DNA from 3 places in the Pseudorhizobium banfieldiae genome. Region 2 is predicted to be linked to each of the others. Evidence: riboswitches for the same ligand, from Rfam matches in the RefSeq annotation. Region 2 holds a riboswitch; each other region holds the start of a gene.
The links. A riboswitch is a leader RNA that binds a small molecule or an ion and turns the genes downstream of it on or off. The one in region 2 is predicted to bind thiamine pyrophosphate.

Region 1: another riboswitch for thiamine pyrophosphate. It lies ahead of thiB (thiamine ABC transporter substrate binding subunit); the one in region 2 lies ahead of thiM (hydroxyethylthiazole kinase).
Region 3: another riboswitch for thiamine pyrophosphate. It lies ahead of NT26_RS18710 (ABC transporter permease); the one in region 2 lies ahead of thiM (hydroxyethylthiazole kinase).

What each region holds. Positions count from the first base shown of each region.
Region 1 covers NZ_FO082820.1:3,503,762-3,510,707, reverse strand. The annotation lists gene NT26_RS17120 (thiamine ABC transporter ATP-binding protein) at 1-557, opposite strand, end outside; gene thiP (thiamine/thiamine pyrophosphate ABC transporter permease) at 544-2,175, opposite strand; gene thiB (thiamine ABC transporter substrate binding subunit) at 2,182-3,186, opposite strand; TPP riboswitch at 3,222-3,321, opposite strand; gene NT26_RS17105 (response regulator) at 3,382-3,831, opposite strand; gene NT26_RS17100 (ABC-F family ATP-binding cassette domain-containing protein) at 3,983-5,806, opposite strand; gene NT26_RS17095 (thiamine diphosphokinase) at 5,810-6,460, opposite strand; gene NT26_RS17090 (AAA family ATPase) at 6,561-6,946, shown strand, end outside.
Region 2 covers NZ_FO082820.1:3,706,786-3,713,731, forward strand. The annotation lists gene NT26_RS17955 (glycoside hydrolase family 13 protein) at 1-1,598, shown strand, start outside; TPP riboswitch at 1,707-1,801, shown strand; gene thiM (hydroxyethylthiazole kinase) at 1,840-2,646, shown strand; gene thiE (thiamine phosphate synthase) at 2,643-3,278, shown strand; gene thiD (bifunctional hydroxymethylpyrimidine kinase/phosphomethylpyrimidine kinase) at 3,275-4,072, shown strand; gene NT26_RS17975 (succinyl-CoA:acetate CoA-transferase ScpC) at 4,130-5,623, opposite strand; gene NT26_RS17980 (FdhF/YdeP family oxidoreductase) at 5,845-6,946, opposite strand, start outside.
Region 3 covers NZ_FO082820.1:3,872,508-3,879,453, forward strand. The annotation lists gene NT26_RS18695 (FAD-binding oxidoreductase) at 145-1,230, opposite strand; gene NT26_RS18700 (aromatic ring-hydroxylating oxygenase subunit alpha) at 1,232-2,476, opposite strand; gene NT26_RS18705 (5-methyltetrahydropteroyltriglutamate--homocysteine S-methyltransferase) at 2,833-3,927, shown strand; TPP riboswitch at 4,065-4,168, shown strand; gene NT26_RS18710 (ABC transporter permease) at 4,303-5,061, shown strand; gene NT26_RS18715 (ABC transporter substrate-binding protein) at 5,080-6,024, shown strand; gene NT26_RS18720 (TRAP transporter large permease subunit) at 6,126-6,946, shown strand, end outside.

The sequences.
Region 1 (6,946 bases), 200 kb from region 2:
CGGTGCAGTTCCGATAGAAGATTTGCCATGGTCTGCCGCAGCCCCGGATCAAGCGCTGCGAAGGGTTCATCCATTAGCAGGACCGGTTTCTCGCGAACAAGAGCGCGGGCGAACGCCACGCGTTGCTGCTCGCCTCCGGAAAGCGTCGGTGGCAGCCGGCGCTCCATTCTTCCGAGAGCGACACGATCGAGTGCAGAGACGACGGCCTGTCTCTCCCCTACGGTCAGTCTGCGAAGGGACGGATTGATCCCGAGCGCCACGTTGGTGAAGACGTCAAGATGCCCGAAGAGATTGTTGTTCTGGAAGATCAGCGACACGGGTCGTTCCGATGGATGCCGGAACGTCAGATCCTGGCCGTTAAAGAGGACGCGACCACTGTCGGGGACCTCGAAGCCCGCGACCAGGTTCAGAAGGGTGGACTTGCCTGCGCCGGACGGTCCGGCAACCGCTGTGATCGTTCCGGGTGGAATGTCGCAGTCCAGGTGGAAGCGTGTGCTTCCCAGCGTCAGATCAACGCGGTCCAGGCGGATTTCCGGCGGATCGTCATCGACGGGCATGATGTGTTCCGTTCATTCGCCAGCCCGAAGTGCCGATGATCGTAAGCAGAAGGCATGCCGCGGCAAGGAGAAGCGCCAAGCCATCGGCATCCTGCGTACGATAGCTGGAAAGGCTGCTGTAGAGGAGCCAGGGCAGGGTTACGAAGTCGCTGGAGGCGAAGAGCGCAACGGCGCCCAGATCTCCAAGGGAGAGCGACATTGCAAAGGAGAATGCGAGGAGCGCCGGCCGCGTCAGAACCGGTCGGTCGATGCGCCAGAAGCGCGTCCAGCCGCCGATCCCTAGACTCGCCGTGAGTCGTCCGGAGCGGTCGCGGTTCTCCTTCATTGCCGGCTCTAACACCCTGATGACGAAGGGGATTGCCATCAGCGCGTTGATTGCAACGACGATCCAACCAACCCATAGCGATGCCGAGCCTGAAAGCCTCAGAAGCAGGAACCAGCCCGTCCCAAGCACGACCGGGGGGACTAGGAGAACAAGAAAGGAAGTGGCATCCAGAATGGCAGAGAAACCCCGCAGCAGGACGCCAGGGTTCTTCCGGTCGGCAATCGCCAGGCGCGCATCGATGAGCGTGACCGATGCCATCACCGCCAGCAGGCCTGAAGCCAGTGCAATCAGCGTGCTCGTTGCCAGCGCCCGCTGGAACGCGTCGCTCGCCACGAGGCGCGGGAGGTCTGCCTGGATTCCCGCCCGGAGAACGGCGAGCAGCGGCATCAGGATGAAAGCTGTGGCGACGGCGATGACCAGAGTGTCCCATACCCGCGCCGCGGCTCCTTTGCCGTCGAATCGCCTAACGCGGTGGCCGCTGCTCGGCGATCGGTCGTCGGTCACAGGCAGCCGGGACAGGATGATCAGGAGCATGGCCGTCAGCCCGATCTGCAGCAGTGACAGTCCAACTGCACGGGCAGGATCAAAATTGAAGCGCAGTGACTGGTAGATCGCAACTTCAAGCGTTGTGGCAGCCGGACCTCCGCCCAGTACCAGAACGAGCGTGAAGCTGGTTGCGCAAAGCATGACGATCAGGCCCGCGACGCCTGGCAGGACCCGCAAAAGGACAGGCCATTCGACGAACCGGAAGATGGCGCCAGGCCGCATGCCCAGCTGTGCGGCCAGCATCCAGTATTCGCCCGGCAGCCGATCGAGCGAGGCCACCATCAGGCGGCATGCGAGAGGCAGGTTGAAGAAGACGTGTGCGAGCAGGATGCCGCCAAGACCGTAGATGCTGACCGGCTCGTCGAGACCGCCGCGCAGGAGAAGCGAATTGACCAGTCCTTGCCTCCCCCAGATCGTAATGAGGCCAAGGGCAGCGACGAGTGCGGGCAGACCCATCGGCAGCGCCATCAGCCGCAGGATCCAGAGCCTGCCCGGAAGTTGCGGCCGCCGAGCCAGCGCCAATGCGACCGGAATCGCCAGGCCGATAGACAGCAAAGTGGAGAGCCCTGCCTGAAGAAGCGTGAAACGCAGCACGCGCGCCGTGTAATCTGTACAGAGTGCCTCGCCGCCAGCGTCCGGCGCCGCGGCAAGGAGGGAATAGGTGGCAAGACTGATGAAGGCAGCGACGCTTGCGAAGGTGGCGATACCTCCACCGATTGCAGTTTGCTGCTCCCGCCTCGTCAGCATCGAGCTTTAGCGTCCGCTCATCGCCGCCAGCCACTCATCGATCCAGGCCTGCCGGTTTCTCGCCACGTGCGCGGAGTCCATGAGGAAGGTCTTTTCCGGCTGGACGAGGCGGTCGAACGCTTCCGGCAAGGGCTCGCTCGTCTTGCCGGCGGGCATCATCCAGTTGGTGGTCGGTACGATGTTCTGGAAGGCCGGCGACATCATGAATTCGAGAAACTGGCGCGCCAGGTCCTTATCCTCCGATGTCCGCAACAGACCTGCGACCTCGATCTGGATATAGTGGCCTTCCGAGAAGGGCACTGCCTGGTACCGATCAATGTCCTCGGCCACCATGTGATAGGCAGGGGAGGTGGTATAGGAGAGAACCATCGGGACCTCTCCCTTGGTGAACAATCCATAGGCCTCAGACCAGCCCGGCGTGACCGTCAGGATGCGTCGACGAAGCTTTGCCCATGCCGCCTCGGCCTCCTCGCCGTAAACCGACTTCATCCACAAAAGCAGACCGAGGCCTGGGGTGGAGGTTCTCGGATCCTGGATGACGATCTTTTCGGAAGGGTCGCCCTCAACCAGCTCCTTCAGGCTGGCCGGCGGGGCGGCGATCGATTGGGTGTCGTATATGACGGCGAAGTGTCCGTAATCGTAGGGGATGAAGACGTCGTCCCCGTACCCGCCCGGCACGCTGATGGGACTTGTATCCAGTCCATGCCTTTCGAACAGGCCAGTGGCCTTGGCTTCATCGGCAAGATTGGTGTCGAGACCGAGAACGATGTCAGCCTCGTTATTCTCGCCTTCGAGCTTCAACCGCGAAAGAAGTGCGACGCCATCCGCGACCGCCACGAAGTTGACGCGGCAGGTGCAGGATTTCTCGAACTCTTCCTTGACCCTTGGCCCCGGGCCCCATTCGGCGGTGAAGCTTTCATAGGTGTAGACGGTCAGGCTGCGCTCCTCGGCGACTGCCGAGGTTGAAGCGATCATCGCCGCAATGAAAAGCGAAAGTGCCGAGAGCCGCATCGATGCCTCCTCTTTGGCAGAAAGGACGAGGGGCTGATGGACGCCGTTCTAATCCCTCCGCCGGTGTGAACCGGATCAGGTTCTGCGGGTTGGCGAAAGCCTCTCAGCCACAAAGTGGCACCCCGTTAGATCGGTCAGAGATGTAGCGATCGATCCGGCGCTTGGCAAGCGCCGCCCATGGTTGCTCACTGGGCGTTAGTGGGCGCTTTGAAGGACGCGAAGCTCGCGGGGGAGTTCGGCATAACCTCCCGTTCGGCCTGCAAGGATATAGCCGATCGTCTGCTCGATCACATGCGGCATTACCGGCTTCGTCAGCACCCCGAGCGGCCCATAGCTTCCGGCTTCGATCTCTTCAGGATTGGCAGTCATGAAGATGACCGCAACGCCATATTTCTCGGCGAGTTCGCGGCCGATCGACGGTCCAGTCTTGCCGTCAGCCAGATTGACATCGACAAGGGCAATGTCTGCCGACTGGGCGAGTGCCAGGGCGGGGTTGCGGCCATTGGCGAGGCCTGCGACCTTCAAGCCCATGGCTTCGACCGTATCGGCCACGTCCAAGGCGATGAGAAACTCGTCTTCCACGATCAGGACGCGATGTTCCTCAGAGACCGGGGTCTGCCAACCACTCGTTACACTTGTCAGCATCGGATGCTCCTGATGGTTCGGTGCCGCTTCGTACCGATCCCGGCCGTGCCGCATCGATACTGCCACCCGAACGACCACCTGCCGTCATTGTTCCGCAATGTGACAGGTTGACGGGTTTCAAGTGCGTTTCATGGATAACAGATGGTTAACGTCACCCCTCCAACTCCTCGCGCAGCATTTCAAGCTCGAGCCATTCCTCTTCCATCTCTGCGAGCTGCTTGCGTAGCGCCTCCAGTTCAGAAGCCAGGGCGGTGAAGCCTGCCGGATCTCTCGTGAAAAGGTAGGGATCCGCCATTCGCTTCTCCCGGGCGGAAATCTCGGCCTCGGCCTTGGCGATGTCCTTCGGCAGGTTCTCCAGCGCGAACTTCTGCTTGAAGGACAGCTTGCCGCGGTTTTTCGGCGCCTCAGCGGCCGGCGCCGACGTCTCCGTCCTCTCCCTTGCCTGGCGTTCGGAACGCCGCCTTTCCTCCTGGACGCCGCGGCGTTGTGCCAGCATGTCGGAGTACCCGCCTGCATATTCGATCCAGCGCCCGTCCGGCGTTTCCGGATCGGCGGGTGCTATGGTCGAGGTGACCGTCCGGTCGAGGAAGTCGCGGTCGTGGCTGACCAGAATGACAGTGCCGTTGTAGCCGGCGACGATCTCCTGCAGCAGATCCAGTGTCTCGATGTCGAGATCGTTGGTCGGCTCATCGAGGATCAGCAGGTTGGAGGGCCTGGCCATGATCCGCGCCAGGATCAGCCGTGCCCGCTCGCCGCCGGAAAGGTTCTTGATCGGCGTGCGGATCTGCTCGGGCTGGAACAGGAAATCCTTCATGTAGCCCGCGACGTGACGCTGCTCGCCATTGACGAGAAGCGTTTCGCCGCGTCCGTCGGTGAGGTAGTGGGAAAGCGTGTCCTCGGGATCGAGGTCCTCCCGCTTCTGGTCCAGCGTGGCGATTTCGAGATTTGTCCCGAGCCGCACCGTTCCCGAATCCGGATCGAGCTGCCCCGTCAGCATCTTCAACAGCGTCGTCTTTCCGGCACCGTTGGGTCCCACAAGGCCTATCCTGTCGCCGCGGTGTACGCGGATGGAGAAGGGCGCGACGATAAGCCGGTGTCCATAACTCTTGGTGATCGCTTCTGCCTCGATCACCAGCTTTCCGGATTCCCGACCTTCCGATGCCGCCGCCTGGACTGACCCTTGCGGGCCTTTGTGACCGCGATAGGCGGCACGCATCGTCTGCAGTTCCCCCAGCCGGCGCATGTTGCGCTTGCGCCGGGCCGTCACGCCGTAGCGCAGCCAGTGCTCCTCGCGCTCGATCGCCTTGCCCAGCTTGTGCTGCTCCAGTTCCTCCGCCGCCAGTACCTCGTCCCTCCAAGCCTCGAAATACGAAAATCCGCGATCGAGACGTCGCGACGTGCCGCGATCGAGCCAAACCGTCGCCGTCGATACCTTCTCTAGGAAGCGCCGGTCGTGTGAGATGAGGACGAGAGCGCTCCGCGTCTTCCTCAGTTCCTCCTCCAGCCATTCGATCGTCGGCAGGTCGAGATGGTTGGTCGGCTCGTCCAGCATCAGGATGTCTGGTTCTGGCGCCATGACGCGGGCGAGCGCCGCCCGCCGGGCCTCGCCTCCCGACAGTCGGTTCGGATCCTCTTCGCCGCTCAGGCCGAGATGCTCCAGGAGGTAGGTGACGCGATAGGGATCGTCCCCTGGACCGAGGCCCGCTTCGGCATAGGCCTGTACCGTCCGGTGGTCCCCAAAATCCGGCGCCTGCTCCAGGTATCGTATGGTGGCACCCGGATGGCGGAATACTTCCCCGGACTGCGGCTCGACCAACCCAGCCGCGATCTTCATCAGGGTCGACTTGCCGGATCCGTTGCGGCCGACGAGGCAGATGCGGTCGCCCGGCTCCACCTGCAGTCCCGCACCGGCCAGGAGAGGCGTGCCCCCGAAGCTCAGGAAGATGTCGTCGAGTTTGAGGATGGGAGGTGCCACGGTTCAGGCTCCTGTCAGATCGTATGGGCGGGCGAAGATCATCGCCTTCCCGCGCTTGAGCGAGAAGGCCACCGGACCCTCTGCCACATTGGAAATCGTCCGCGACGAGCCGAAGGGCAAGACGAAGTTCTCGAGCGGATAACGGGCGTTGAGGATGTCGAGGCCTTCCAGCTCGGAAAAACCGATGACAGAGAACAGCGAGCCTGCCGGCAGATCCAGAAGGCGGCGTCCGGGAAGCAGAGGGACGGCTTCTTCGGCGCCGGAGGTCAGAAGGACTTCAATGCCACGTTCGGCCAGGCTGAGGGCGTGGAAGACATGCTGCAGGGCATGGTCGCTTCGCTCGCCGCCGAGCGCGCCAGCAAGCACCAAGCGCTCGGCACCCCGGTCAATCGCTTCCGCCGTCGCGATCTCTCCATCCGTCTCGTTCTTCGCTGCGGGGTAGGGCTGCCGCGGAACTCCGGACTGCGCCTCGATCAGCGCGGGCGGTGTCGAGTCGAAATCACCGACCCAGAGCTCAGGCTCGATGCGGAGGGTTGCGGCATGTCGCATGCCGCCGTCGGCCGCGATGAAGCGGCTTCCTTCGAGCGCTTCGCGCAGCCGCTGCGTGACGGTGAGCTCGCCTCCGAGGAGGATCGTGAACGTGGACTTGGTCATTGGGGATGTCCATAGCCCAGACCGACAGGCAAGGGAAAGCGGCTTGCACCGGTTCGGCCGAGCTTTTAGGTTGCCGCCAAAATTCCCTACAGGTCTCCTCATGCAGTTTCATGGTACATCCGACTATATCGCCGATACCGACCTGATGGTCGCGGTCAACGCAGCCATCCGCCTCGAGCGACCGCTCCTGGTCAAGGGCGAGCCGGGGGCCGGCAAGACGGAACTCGCCCGGCAGATCGCCTCGGCGCTCGGTCTCGATCTCATCGAGTGGAACGTCAAGTCGACTACCAAGGCTCAGCAAGGCCTTTACGAGTACGATGCTGTCTCGCGTCTGCGCGACAGCCAACTCGGTGACGAGCGCGTGAATGACGTTCGCAACTATATCCGGCAGGGGAAGCTCTGGCAGGCCTTTGCCGCGCCGCAGAAGACCGTCCTGCTGATCGACGAGATCGACAAGGCGGATATCGAGTTTCCGAACGACCTCCT
Region 2 (6,946 bases):
GCAGCTTCTGCGACAGCAACGGCGATGGGATTGGCGACCTTCCCGGCATCATCGGTCGGCTGGACTATCTACAGTCCCTTGGCGTCACGGTTTTGTGGCTGTCGCCCATCTACAAGTCGCCGATGGACGACAACGGCTACGACATATCCGATTATCAGAACATCGCTGATGAATTCGGTACCCTCGCTGATTTCGACAAATTGGTCGCCGAGGCGCGCCAGCGCGGCATCGGGATCCTTCTGGATCTGGTGGTCAATCATACCTCCGACGAACACCCATGGTTCGTCGAGTCCCGCAGTTCGCGCGAAAGCCGCCTGCGCAATTTCTATATATGGCGGCCGCCGTCGGCCGATGGCGGGCCTCCCAGTGATCTGACCTCGTCCTTCGGAGGTTCAGCCTGGACGCTCGATCCCGGCACCGGCGAATATTACCTTCACCTGTTTTCGAAGCGGCAGCCGGACCTCAACTGGAAGAACCCGGAGGTCAGATCCGAAATCTACCGCATGATGAACTGGTGGCTTGATCGAGGTATTGCCGGTTTTCGGATGGACGTGATCGACCTGATCGGCAAGGAGGTCGATGCCGGCATCACCGCAGACGGCCCGCACCTCCATGATTACCTGCAGGAAATGAACCGCGAGACATTCGGAGAGTGGGACGTTTTGACAGTCGGCGAGGCCTGGAGCGCGACGCCCGATTCCGCCCTGCTCTACTCAGGGCGGGACCGCAGGGAACTCTCCATGGTCTTCCAGTTCGAACACGTCACCCAGAGTTGGGACGAGACCCACGGCAAGTGGCGACCAAAGCCCGTCGATCTGGTGAAGCTGAAGGCCGTCCTGGGCAAGTGGCAACATGCTTTGGCAGAAGACGGTTGGAACTCCCTGTTCTGGGGCAATCATGACCTGCCGCGCGCCGTGTCACGATATGGGGATGCCTCGGGATATCATGTTGAATCGGCCAAGATGCTGGCGACCGTGCTGCACCTGATGAAGGGCACGCCGTTCATCTATCAGGGGGAAGAGATCGGCATGACGAACGTCTCCTTCACGTCCCTCGACCAATACAAGGACATCGAAACCCTCAACATACACCGTCTGCACGTCGAGGCCGGCCTTTCGACAGAGGACTTCATCCGCGGTGCCAATGAGAGCGGCCGCGACAATGCGCGAACGCCCATGCAGTGGAGCGCCGATCCCCACGGCGGTTTCACGACCGGCTCCCCGTGGATTGAGGTTAATCCCAACTACGCGACGCTGAATGCAGCCAGCCAGGTATCCGACGATCGATCGATCTGGGCGCATTACCGGGAACTCGTTTCGCTTCGCAAGCAGCATCCCGTCATTGTCTATGGTCGCTATCAGGCTTGGCTGGATCACCATCCCGACGTCTTCGTTTACACGCGCGCGCTGGACGAAGAGGAACTGCTGGTGATCGCCAATTTCACCCCACGCACGATTACGATCGAACTTCCGGATGAACTCCATCGGCGCGGTCGCCCCTTGATCAGCAATTACTCCCCGGTGGAGGAGGTCGGGGAGACCCTCGGCCTCGCGCCTTACGAAGCTTTCGCGCTGCTCTCGTCCCGCCTCGCGCCCTAGGTGCACCGGAGCGACCTCCGCGCGACGCGAGCCAGCATGGGCCGCACCCTGCCCCGTGCAGTTCGGGACGCTTTCGAGAGTGACAACTGGCCCAATTCTTCCTAAGTTGCGAACAGACGGGGGCGTCCGCTGAAGCGGGCTGAGAAGCACCCTTTGAACCTGAACCAGATCATGCTGGCGGAGGGAGTCGCGGGTCGAGATACCGTTGCCTTACCTCGCTGGACGAAGAAAGGCATTTCTCTTGACCGAATTTCCTTCCAGTTGCGGAACATTGCTGGAGGCGCTGCGCGCAAAAAATCCTCTCGTCCAGTGCATCACCAATGATGTCTCGATGAACATTGCCGCGAACGTCCTTCTCGCTGCCGGCGCGTCTCCGGCCATGGTCAGCGCCGAGGAGGAGGCTGCCGAGTTTGCCCGCGTTGCAGCGGCCGTCACGATCAATATCGGCACATTGTGGGCGGCTGACGTCCCAGGCATGAAAGGTGCCGCCGGCGCGGCAAAGGAGACAGGCAAGCCCTGGGTCCTCGATCCCGTGGCCCACTATGCCACGAGCTTTCGTCGCCAAGTTGTAGGCGAACTCCTTGAGCTCCAGCCGACCATCGTCCGGGGAAATGCTTCGGAAATCATGGCACTCGCTGGCCTTGAGAGCAGGGGACAAGGCGTCGACAGCCGTGACAGCAGCCTGGCGGCAGAAACGGCGGCCGTGGATCTTGCCCGACGCTTCGCCTGCGTCTTTGCCGTCACCGGCGAGATCGATCTCGTCACGGATGGACGTCGCCGCGTTTGGATCGAGGGAGGCTCCACGCTCATGCCGAAGGTTACCGCGCTGGGCTGCGCATTGACCTGCCTTACCGGAGCCTTCGCCGCCGTCGCGCCGGGCCGGCCGCTGGAGGCGACCGTCGCCGCCATGACGTTGTTCGCCGTTTGTGGTGAGGATGCCAGCCACCGGGCCGAGGGCCCTGGCTCTTTCCCGCCCCTGTTCCTCGATGCGCTGGCGGCGATCGGCCCGCAGAGGCTGGAATCGGAAGCAAGGATACGAGCGGAATGAAGATTTTTGACCTGTCGCTTTATGTCGTCCTCGATCCCGATCTCTGCCGCTCGGTGGGCATGGTCGAGACTGCGCGCCTTGCCACGGAAGGCGGCGCCACCATGATACAGCTTCGAGACAAGCGCGCCGACCGGACGAGCCTGATCGAGACAGGCAAGGCGCTCAAAGCTGCCCTGGCCGGATACGGAATAGCGCTGATCGTCAATGATGACGTAGAGGCCGCACTCGAGATCGGTGCAGACGGCGTGCATATCGGGCAGGAAGACATGTCGGCAGCTGCGGCGCGGCTTGCCATCGGCGATCAACTGATCCTTGGCCTTTCCGTCGAGACTGCGCAACTAGCGCACGAGGTGGATCCGAGTATCGTCGACTATGTCGGCGTTGGGCCGGTCTTCGCCACCGGGACCAAGCCGGATCACAAGCGACCGATCGGCCTGGAGGGTCTCGGCCATATCATATCCGTCTCACCGGTTCCGGCAGTCGCGATCGGTGGACTGAAGATGGAGCATGCAGCTTCGGTCATGGCCGCTGGAGCCGCCGGCCTTGCGGTCGTCTCCGCCGTCTGCGGCACGCCCGATCCACGCGGTGCCGCCCGTGCCCTGATGCAGGAAATAGTAAAGGCGCGGCCATGATTGCGAACATTCTCTCCATTGCCGGATCCGACCCGTCCGGGGGAGCAGGCATACAGGCCGATTTGAAGACCTTCGCGGCTCGCAGCACCTATGGAATGGCGGTCGTGACCGCCCTCACCGCGCAGAACACGAAAGGCGTCTACGGCGTCCAGGTCATTCCAGCCGGCTTCGTTGCTGATCAGATCCGGGCAGTTTTCGACGACGTCCGCGTCGATGCCGTTAAGATCGGCATGATCGCAAATGCGGAAATCGCCGAGACCGTGGCCGACATCCTGTCCCGGCAGCCCGGTGTGCCGATCGTGCTTGACCCAGTGATGATTGCCAAAGGCGGCGCCTCGCTTCTCGCAGAACAGGCGGTCTCAGCGCTTCGGGATCGCCTCCTGCCGCTTGCCACGTTGCTGACGCCGAATCTCCCCGAAGCAGCCGCCCTTCTGGGAGAGCCAGAGGCGCGGGATCGCCAAACGATGGCTGAACAGGCGGAAGCGCTCAGAGCCCTCGGTGCCCGCGCCGTGCTAGTCAAGGGGGGCCATCTTCCGGAGGATGAAAGTCCCGACGTCCTTGCCGATCCCGCCGGCCTGACATGGCTTGAAGGGCGGCGGTTCCAGACGTCCAATACCCATGGGACAGGATGTACGCTATCCAGCGCGATTGCTGCCGAACTAGGCAAGGGTAATGATGTCGTGGCCGCCGTCCGAACGGCCAAGCTGTACCTCGCATTAGCGATCCATCGTTCCGGGGAACTCGATGTGGGGTCCGGTCATGGACCCGTGCACCATCTCCATGCCACCAGCTGAAGGCGCAGTCGGACGAAGCCTCGGCATCAATTTCTTTGGCAGCGTGACAATAGCCGTCTAGCTCTTGTGCATTGTCCCCGTCGCCTGGGCATGGATGTGCCAGGACAGCGCCTCTTCCAGGAGATGTGGCGTGTGGCCGCCGCGCGCGCAGGCGCGTTCGAAATAGCTCATCAGGGCGTCCCGGAAACTGGGGTGAACGCAGTTCCGGAGGATTTCCCTTGCCCGCTCCCGTGGCGCCAGCTCGCGAAGGTCGGCGAGCCCATTCTCCGTGACGATGATGTCGACGTCATGCTCGGTATGATCGACATGCGGAACCATGGGGACGATCGACGACAGCTTACCGTCCTTGGCGAGCGACTTTGTGACGAAGATCGACAGGAAGGCATTCCGCGCGAAGTCTCCGGATCCGCCGATGCCATTCATCATGTGCGTGCCGTTGACATGCGTCGAGTTGACATTGCCGTATATGTCGAGCTCCAGCGCCGTATTGATGCCGATCACTCCCAGCCGGCGGATGACTTCAGGATGGTTGCTGATCTCCTGCGGCCGGAGCACCAGGTGCTCCTTGTACTTGTGGAAGTCGGCAAAGACCCGCTCCGCGCAGGCAGTCGAAAGGGTGATGGAGGATCCGGAGGCGAAGGCGAGCTTGCCCGCATCGAAAAGATCGAAAGTGCTGTCCTGCAGCACTTCACTGTACATGCGCAGATGATGAAACGGGCCATCGGCGAGACCGGTCAGAACGGAGTTGGCGATTGTGCCGATTCCTGCCTGCAGTGGTTGGAGGGTCAGGTCCAGTCTGCCTTTTTCGACCTCGTCCTCGAAGAAACGAATGAGGTGCGAGGCGATCGCGCTGGTATCGGCATCCTGCGGCTCTATGGTTGACGCGCTGTCCTTTTCGTCAGTGACTACGATCGCGGCGATCTTGTCGGGATCAATCGGCACGAATGGGAACCCAACGCGACTGTCGCAGGTTACGACCGGGATCGGCACACGGGTTGGTCGCTTGCCGGGGAAGTAGATGTCGTGCAGGCCCTCCAGTTCGGCTGGCTGGCTGAGATTGATCTCGACGATGATCTTCTTGGCAAGGACCGCAAAGCTCGCGGAGTTGCCGACCGAGGTCGAAGGAACGATGTTTCCCTCTTCGGTGATGGCAGCAGCCTCGACGATGGCATAATCGATTGGACCAAGCTGGTTGGAGCGCAGGTGCTCCACCGTTTCCGAGAGATGCTGATCGATGAACATCACTTCGCCGCGGTTGATGGCGGTGCGCAGGGTTCGGTCCGCCTGGAAGGGCATGCGGCGGGCAAGCACCTTTGCCTCAGTCAGCATCCGGTCGACATCGTGGCCAAGGGACGCGCCGGTGATCAGCGTAATCTTGAAGGGTTCTGTGCGGGCGCGCGCTGCCATGGCGATGGGAACTGCCTTGGCGTCGCCGGCGCGGGTGAACCCGCTCATGCCGATGATCATCCCGTCCTTGATCAGGGCTGCCGCCTCCTCCGCCGAAACGATCTTGTCAAGGAGCGCGGGGCGACGGATACGGTCGGCAATCATCTTCTCATCCTTCGATGCATCCGGCCATTTATCGAGGGCCGGGCAGCCGTGTCAAAGGCAGGCGACGACCGCCTGTCCAGGCGGCGCACCTTAGTGCCGGGAGATCCTCTGGCATTGACAAGTATCAAAGACCTGCAGCTGATCCTCCGGAGCCACCGAGGGCGCCGGCAAAGCGCGGCGTCCCGAGGCCCCGGAAGGTCAGGCCATCCTGACAACAACAGTCACGGCAGGATTCGAACAGGCACAGCCTTCGCCGCCGGTGTCTGCGAAAACTTCTCGTGATGCGAAAGCGGGATCAGCGGGTTGAGTTCGGGATAGTAGCCGGCAACGCAGCCGTCCGGCAGCTGGAAGGGCAGCACCTTCAGCCCGCCCACCTTGCGTTCCTGGCCATCGTCGACATCGGTTTGCAATTCGACGACCTGACCCTCCTGAAGACCGAGCTTTTCCATCTCCTTCGGATTGATCAGGAGGACATCGCGTGTCCCTTCGATCCCCCTCAGACGATCGCTGTAGCCGTAGATCGTCGTGTTGAACTGGTCGTTGCTGCGCAGCGTCATGAGGCGATAGCGCCCTTCGCGATCTTCGAAGCCCGCAGCCGAAAGGGCTTCGGGCACGGTGAATTCCGCTTTGCCGCTCTTCGTCTTCCAGATCCTTTCGCGTGCGCTATTGCCGCGATAGAAGCCGCCCGGCGTGAACAGGCGCTTGTTGAAGTCGTGGAACTTGTCCGGATAAGTCTCCTCAATCAGGTCGCGGACCTTGCCATAGTCGCCCGTCCATTCGTCCCACTTTACCTTCGGGTTGGGCGGAAGCGTGGCTTTCGCCATGCCGGCGACGATTGCGAGCTCCGACAACAGGTGCTCGCTGGCGGGCTTGTGCTTGCCGACGGAGCCGTGGATGCAGCTCAGGCTGTCTTCCATTGAAACTGTCTGTGGTCCGCCCTCCTGCATGTCCTCCTCGCTGCGTCCGAGGCAGGGAAGGAGGTAGGCCACTTCGCCGTTGATCAGGTGGCTGCGGTTGAGCTTGGTGGCGATCTGCACCGTCAGGCGCATCTTCGTCCAGGCTGTTTCCATGACATCGTGATCGGGGATCGCTCGTACGAAGTTTCCGCCGAGACTGACGAAACCGCGAATGCTGCCATCCAGGATCCCCTCGCAGGCCTCGACCGTATTGACGCCTTTCTCTTTCGGCGGGTCGAAGCCGAACATGGACGACAGCTTGTCGAGGGGGACCAGCTTCGGCTTTTCCGAGATGCCGACGGTGCGCTGTCCCTGCACGTTGGAATGACCGCGGACGGGGGAGATGCCAGTACCATCTCGACCTATA
Region 3 (6,946 bases), 170 kb from region 2:
GCATTGTGCAGCCCGTCACGACCGACTTTGAAGCCACAGACTTCGACGTCAACCTATTTCGTGCGGTGTTGGTAACGCGGGCGCGCCGTCCGCCCCTCCGGCGGCCCGCGGCAGCACGCCTTGCCACCCGTGCAAGCACGCAGGCTAGGCCTCGATCTCCACGTCGCCCATCGGGCGGGAGCAGCAGGCGAGGATGAAGCCATCATCGATCTCGTCGTCGAGGATGCCGCCATTGTGATTCATCTCGACCTCGCCGGCGAGCTTGCGAACCTTGCAGGTGCCGCAGAGGCCGGATTCGCATGCTGCGGCGACACGTACTCCCGCGGCGCGCGCCGCCTGCAGGATCGTGTGGCCCGGCTCGCAGGCGCCCTCCTTGCCAGAGGCCGAGAAGAAGATCCTGGTCGGCTCCACACCGCCATGGTGGTCGACGGTGGCGTTCGGCGGTGGCGGCGCAACCGGGTGAAATGTCTCCTCGTGATAATTGGCCATGTCGAAGCCCGCCCCCGACAGCGACTCGCGAACGGTCGCCATGAATGGCTCAGGCCCGCAGCAGAAGACGGTGCGGTCGAGGAAATCGGGCGCCAGCAGCGCGATCTTTGCCTTGTCGATACGCCCCTTCAGTCCCGACCACAGCTGTCCGCGCGACAACTGCTCGACGATCAGGCCGAGCGTGAACTGCGGCATGTCGCGAGCCCGCGCCTCCAGCTCCCAGCGAAAGATGATGTCGTCGGGCGAGCGGGCGCAATGGAGGAAGGTGATGTCGCTGTCGGGCGACCGGTCGCCAAGGTCACGCGTCATCGACATCATCGGCGTAATGCCGGACCCGGCGGAGAGGAAGAGATATCTGTCGCCCTGATGGCGGGCATAGGAGAAGTCGCCCTGTGGCCCGAGGGCCTTCAGCGCCATGCCCGGCCGCAGATTGTCGAACATCCACCGCGTGCCGAGCGATCCCTTCTGTGCCTTCACGGTGACTGAAACCGTGTACGGCCGAGAGGGACTGGAGGACAGCGTGTAGGTCCGCATCAGTGGCTCCGGTCTCGCAGGGATCTCCAGGGTCACGAATTGCCCGGGGAGGTAGCGGAACCAGACGCCCGGCCGGTCGGGCCGGAAGGTGAAGGTCATCACGTCGGGAGCTTCCGGCGTCACGGCGACGCATTCCAGCCGGTGTTCCCGGTCCGACCAAGGGTGCATCTCGTCGATGTGGCGATAGGTCGGCTGCACCATGTTCATCTCATGCCACCGCCGAAAGCGGCGCCGCCCCACCCTGCAGGCGGTTTGTCATGAAGGTCGTGTACCATTCGACGAACTGCATGACCCCGCCCTCGTGCTCGGGCGAATAGGGACCGGGCTCGTAGGCGGGTGAGCGGATGCCGAAGGCATTCTCCTCGACGATCCGCCGGTCCTGGTCGTTCGTCATGTTCCAGACATGCGTCAGTTCATCGAGATCGTAATCCACTCCCTCGACTGCATCCCTGTGCACGAGCCACGTCGTCGTGACCGCCGTCTCCTCCGCCGATAGCGGCAGGACGCGGAAGGAGATCGCGTGGTCGACGAGGATGTGGTTCCAGGTCGTCGGATAGTGGAAGAGCAGCATGGTCCCGATATGCGAGGTCATCACTTCGTCCGATAAGGGCCGGCGGACGGCTCTCCTGCCCGTCATCGTGTAGCTTTCAGCATCCTGGATCAGCGGCATGCGGGCGGTGCGAAACTGGCCCGAAGGGTCGATCCGGAATTCGCTCGGCAGCCCGGCCGCCTCGCAGCGTGCCCAATGCTCTGCAATGACCGGATCGTCCTTGGCCCCCTGGACGCCAGTGGCGCTCGGTGCCTCCGGATAGGTGCGGCAGAGTTCCGGATGGTTGCTGGCGCAGTGGTAGCATTCCCGGTTGTTTTCCCAGACGAGCTTCCAGTTGCCCTTTTCGATGATCGTGTTGCGATGGGCGACCTTGGCCTCCCACAGCCGGTGCGGCTTCATGTAGGGCTCAATCGAAGCGCGTACCGGTGCAAAATCGGTGGGCGTTGCGGCGAGGCAGATGAAGATATAGCCGGCGACGCTCTCGCAGGGGACGGGCTTCATCCCGAACTGTGCCTTGTCGAAGTCCTCGCCCATCTGCCGCGCGAAGACCAGCGAGCCATCGAGATCGTAGGTCCACTGGTGATAGGGGCAGACGAGCCGTGCAGATGCCCCGCGTTCCTGCGTGCAGACGCGATGGCCGCGATGGCGACAGGTGTTGTGGAATGCACGGATGACGCCGTCCTTGCCCCTGACGATCACGACGGGATAGTCGCCGACCTGGACGGTGAAGTAGTTGCCGGCGCGGGGAATTTCGCAATCATGGCCGATGAACAGCCAGTCCTTGTACCAGATCTCCTCGAGATCGACCCGATGGAAATCGGGATCGATATAGAAGGGCTGTTCAAGGCTGAATCCGTCGGCTCGCGCCTTGAGCCGGCGAAGCATGTCGTCGCGCACATCCATGTTCTTCATCCCTTTGCGGGACCGTTGGATGGCTTAGCTGCGCATCGGTCGCCTGTTGGCGCCGTCGCCCGATCGCCCACCGCAACAAGTCGCTCCGTATCGACTTTGGGCCGGTCATTCTCCGTTCGATGCAACAACTGGTGCGGCGCCGAACACCTGCAGGCTAGCAGAGGAGGAGCCGTCCCGAGATGTTCTTTCGCGACATCGCGACTGCGCAAACGGAACAGTCGGACAGGACACGATTTCCTCTCCGGTTCCGGCTCATCCTGTGGTATCGGCAAGGCGGTCGCCACGGAGGATGAGGATCGATCCTTCTGATCCCGTCCGGAATGCGCGACATCAACTGGAGGATCAGCATGCCGACACCACCTTTCCGCGCCGACCATGTCGGCAGTCTTCTTCGCCCGCGCCCGATTGCCGAGGCACGCGCCGCCCGCGCCGATGCGGCGACCCTGCGCGCCATCGAAGACGCGGAGATCCCGAAACTCATCAAGATGCAGGAAGAGGTCGGCCTGAAGGTTGTCACCGACGGTGAAGCGCGTCGCGCCTTCTGGCATTTCGATTTCATGGGCATGCTTGACGGCATGGACATGGAGACCCGCGGAGAGGGCGTGCAGTTCCATGGCACGCAGATCCCGCCGGTGCATCCGGTGATCAACGGCAAGCTCGGCTTCCCGAAGGACCACCCGATGCTCGAACACTTCACCTTCGTGAAAGACCACACCAGTGTCTGCCCGAAGATTTCCATTCCCGGTCCGTCCTGCGTGCATTTCCGCACCGACCCGGCCGACGTCCGTCCTGCCGAATACAAGGATCCCGACGTGCTCTTTGCGGATATCGCCGAGACCTATCGTCAGGCCGTTGCCGCCTATTACGCGGCCGGCTGCCGCTACCTGCAGCTCGACGATATCTTCTTCGCCTATCTCGGGGACCCGAAGCAGCGCGAGCAGCGCAAGGCCATGGGGCAGGATCCCGACTGGTTGATCGACCGCTATGCCTGGATGCTGGAAGAGGCGATCAAGGATCGTCCGTCCGACATGGTCATCGGCATGCACATGTGCCGCGGCAATTTCCGCTCAACCTTTGCTGCCACCGGCGGCTACGACGCAGCGGCCGACGCCATCTTCAACAAGACCAGCGTCGATATCTATTTCATGGAATACGATACCGACCGCGCCGGCGGGCTGGAGCCGCTGAAGCTCCTGCCGAAGGGCAAGAAGCGAATCATGGCTGGTTTCATCACTACGAAGACGGCGGAACTGGAATCGATCGACTGGCTGCGCAAGCAGTTCGAGGCGGCCTCCCAGTACGTGGACATGGATCAGCTGGGAATTGCCCCGCAGTGCGGCTTCGCATCGACCGAGCACGGCAATGCGATCACCGAGGAAGACCAGCGGCGCAAGCTCGAGCTCGTCGTGAAGACCGCCCAGACGATCTGGGGAACAGCGTAAGGCTGTCCGCGAAGGCGGGCCCGACCTTCGAGTGCGGGCCTGCCGACCTCCGTGGCATGGAGGCATAATAAAGTCGGCCCGCCTGAGCGTCGGCTTTGGACCCGGATTGACATGTCCGCATGGTTCATGAAACATGGCGGTATTCCGAGGGGGGCATCGTAACGGTGCTGAGATGGCGGTGAGCCGGACCCTTGAACCTGATCCGGGTCATACCGGCGTAGGAACGGAAACGGCCTTTTCGGCGCCAATTCTCTTCTCCGCTTTGCCTGGATCTCCGTGATTGACGTCGGGAGATCGAACCATGCCATGCACTTCAAGACCTAGCCCTCGGACAAGACGCCCGCCAGCGGCCTCATCCATGCGTTAGGTCGAGCCATGCCACCCCGCCACATGGGGATGGGACTCGTCGGGCTGCTGGTGCTCTGGCAGGCCGGCATATGGCTCTTCCATCCCCCGGCCTATATCCTGCCGCCGCCGGCGGATGTCCTTGCCGCGTTCGTCCGGCAAGGCGGTTTCCTGCTTCGCAACAGCCTGGTCACCATCGCCGAGATCGCGATCGGGCTCGGCTGTGGCGCTGTTCTGGGTGCGCTCGCGGCGCTTGCCGCTGCCGCCTTCCCCCGTGCCGGCCGGCTGATCTGGCCGGCCGTCCTGGTGCTGCAGGGGCTGCCGGTTTTCGTGCTGGCGCCGATTCTTGTGTTGTGGTTCGGATTCGGGATCGCCTCCAAGGCCGTCATGGCGACGATCATCATCTTCTTCCCGGTCGCCTCCGCCTTTGCTGATGGCCTCCGCCGGACCGAACCTGCGATCCTCGATGCCGTTGCGCTGACCCCGGCGACCCATTGGCAGACCCTTCGCTACATCCGCGCGCCCCTGGCTCTGCCGGGCCTGATATCGGGCCTCCGCGTTGCCGCTCCCCTTGCGCCGATCGGCGCCGTGGTCGGCGAATGGGTCGGGGCGTCGGCCGGGCTGGGCTTCGTCATGGTGCAGGCGAATGCCCGCATGCAGACCGACATCGTCTTCGCCGCCATGGTCCTTCTTGCCCTGCTCACCCTTGTGCTGCGGCTTGCGGTCGATGTCGCGACAGCCCGCATCACCCCATGGGCGCCGGAAGTCCACCACACCAATCCAAGATAGTTAGCCGGAGAAACATTCATGAGAATACGTTTTCTTTCCTGGGCCGTCGCTGCCATGCTTGCCTGGCCGGTACCGTCCCACGCCGCCGATCGCCTGACGGTCATGCTGGAGTGGTTCGTCAACCCGGACCACGCCCCCATGATTGTCGCGCAGCAGAAGGGATTGTTCGAAGCGGCAGGCCTTGATGTGGAACTGATCCCGCCTGCCGATCCGTCCTCCGTGCCGCGACTGGTTGCGGCAAGACAGGCGGATGTCGGAGTCCACTATCAGCCGAACCTCTATCTGGACCACGCGGCCGGTCTGCCGCTCGTCCGCTTCGGCACGCTGGTGGAGACGCCGCTGAACACGGTGACGGTGCTCGCGGATGGGCCCATCAAGACGCTTGCGGACCTCAAGGGCAGGAAGATCGGCTTCTCTGTCTCCGGCTTCGAGGATGCCATGCTGAAGCGCATGCTCGCCGCCGAAGGCGTGGCTCTCGACGAGGTGGAACTCGTCAACGTCAACTTCGCGCTGACCTCGTCGCTGCTCGGGGGACAGGTCGACGCGACGGTCGGCGGATTCCGAAACTTCGAACTGACCCAGATCCGGCTCGCTGGAGGCGAGGCGCGCTCGTTCTTTCCCGAGGAGCATGGCGTGCCGGTTTACGACGAGTTGATCTTCATCGCCCACAAGGAGCTCTCCAGCGATGATCGCCTGGGGCGATTCCTCCGGGCGGTGGAGGAGGCCAGCATCTTCCTGACCAATCATCCGGATGAAGCATGGTCGCTGTTCTTCGCGGCATATCCCGATCTCGACGACGAACTCAACCGCCAGGCTTTCCGCGACACCCTTCCGCGCTTTGCCAAGCGTCCGGCTGCGCTGGACAGAGGCCGTTACGAGCGTTTCGGCGCGTTCCTGGCGGAGAGCGGGCTGATCGATAAGGCGCCGGCCGTCGAAGACCTTGCGGTCGAAATCGGCGGATGATTGAAATGGTCTCCGGCTGCAGCGAGAGCAGGCAGGAAGTATCGGTGTCGTCGGGGCCTCATCCCGTCCCCCGGTCGCAGGCCTCCATCCATGCGGCCCGGATGGCGCTGCGCGTCGAGCATGTGCTGTCGGCAGGGGCCGGTCTGCTCCTCGCGCTGCTTCTCCTGCTCGTCCTCGTAACCGTCGGCCTCCGCTATGGTGCCAGGACCGGTTTCGCAGGCACCGAGGAGGCAGCGCTGTGGCTCTTCCTGGCGCTCATCTGTCTCGGCCTGCCGCTCAGCCTGCAGGGGCCATTTTCGCTGAGGCTCGACATCCTGACCCGGCTGCTGCCGCACGAGGGGCGCCGGATTGCTGGCCTTTGCGCCGACGGGACGAGTGCGGCGGCAGGCTGTCTTCTCCTCACGGGCGGTGCCGAGGCTGCAGCGGCGCTCCGTTCCGTTTCGCCCGCTCTCGGCCTCCCGGACCATGTGCGCTTCTGGTTCCTCGCTGCAGGCGGAGCGCTCCTCATTGCAATGCTGCTGCTGGTTCGCATCGGCGAGGGCAGTGGCTTCCTTGGCACCGTGTCCGTGGCTGCGGGTGCAGCACTTGCGCTTCTCCTGCCGCAGGCGGATCTCGGCTCAAGCATGCTGCCAAGCGCCGTTGCCGCACTTGCCGCGGGTGCGGCGCTCCTGCTCGGCGCCCCGCTCGCCCATTGCATGCTGGCCGGGGTAATGGTCGCGATCCCCTCTGGAAGCGGCTTGTCGGAGCCCGCCATCGTCTCCACTGCGGCATCCGGCATGTCGCGCTTCCTGCTGCTCGCCATTCCCTTCTTCCTGCTCTGCGGCGGCATGCTTACGCTTTCCGGAGCCGGAGAGCGCCTCGTGCGACTGGCGCAATCGCTCGTCGGCCACAGGAGGGCCGGTCTGGCGCAGACTGCGCTTCT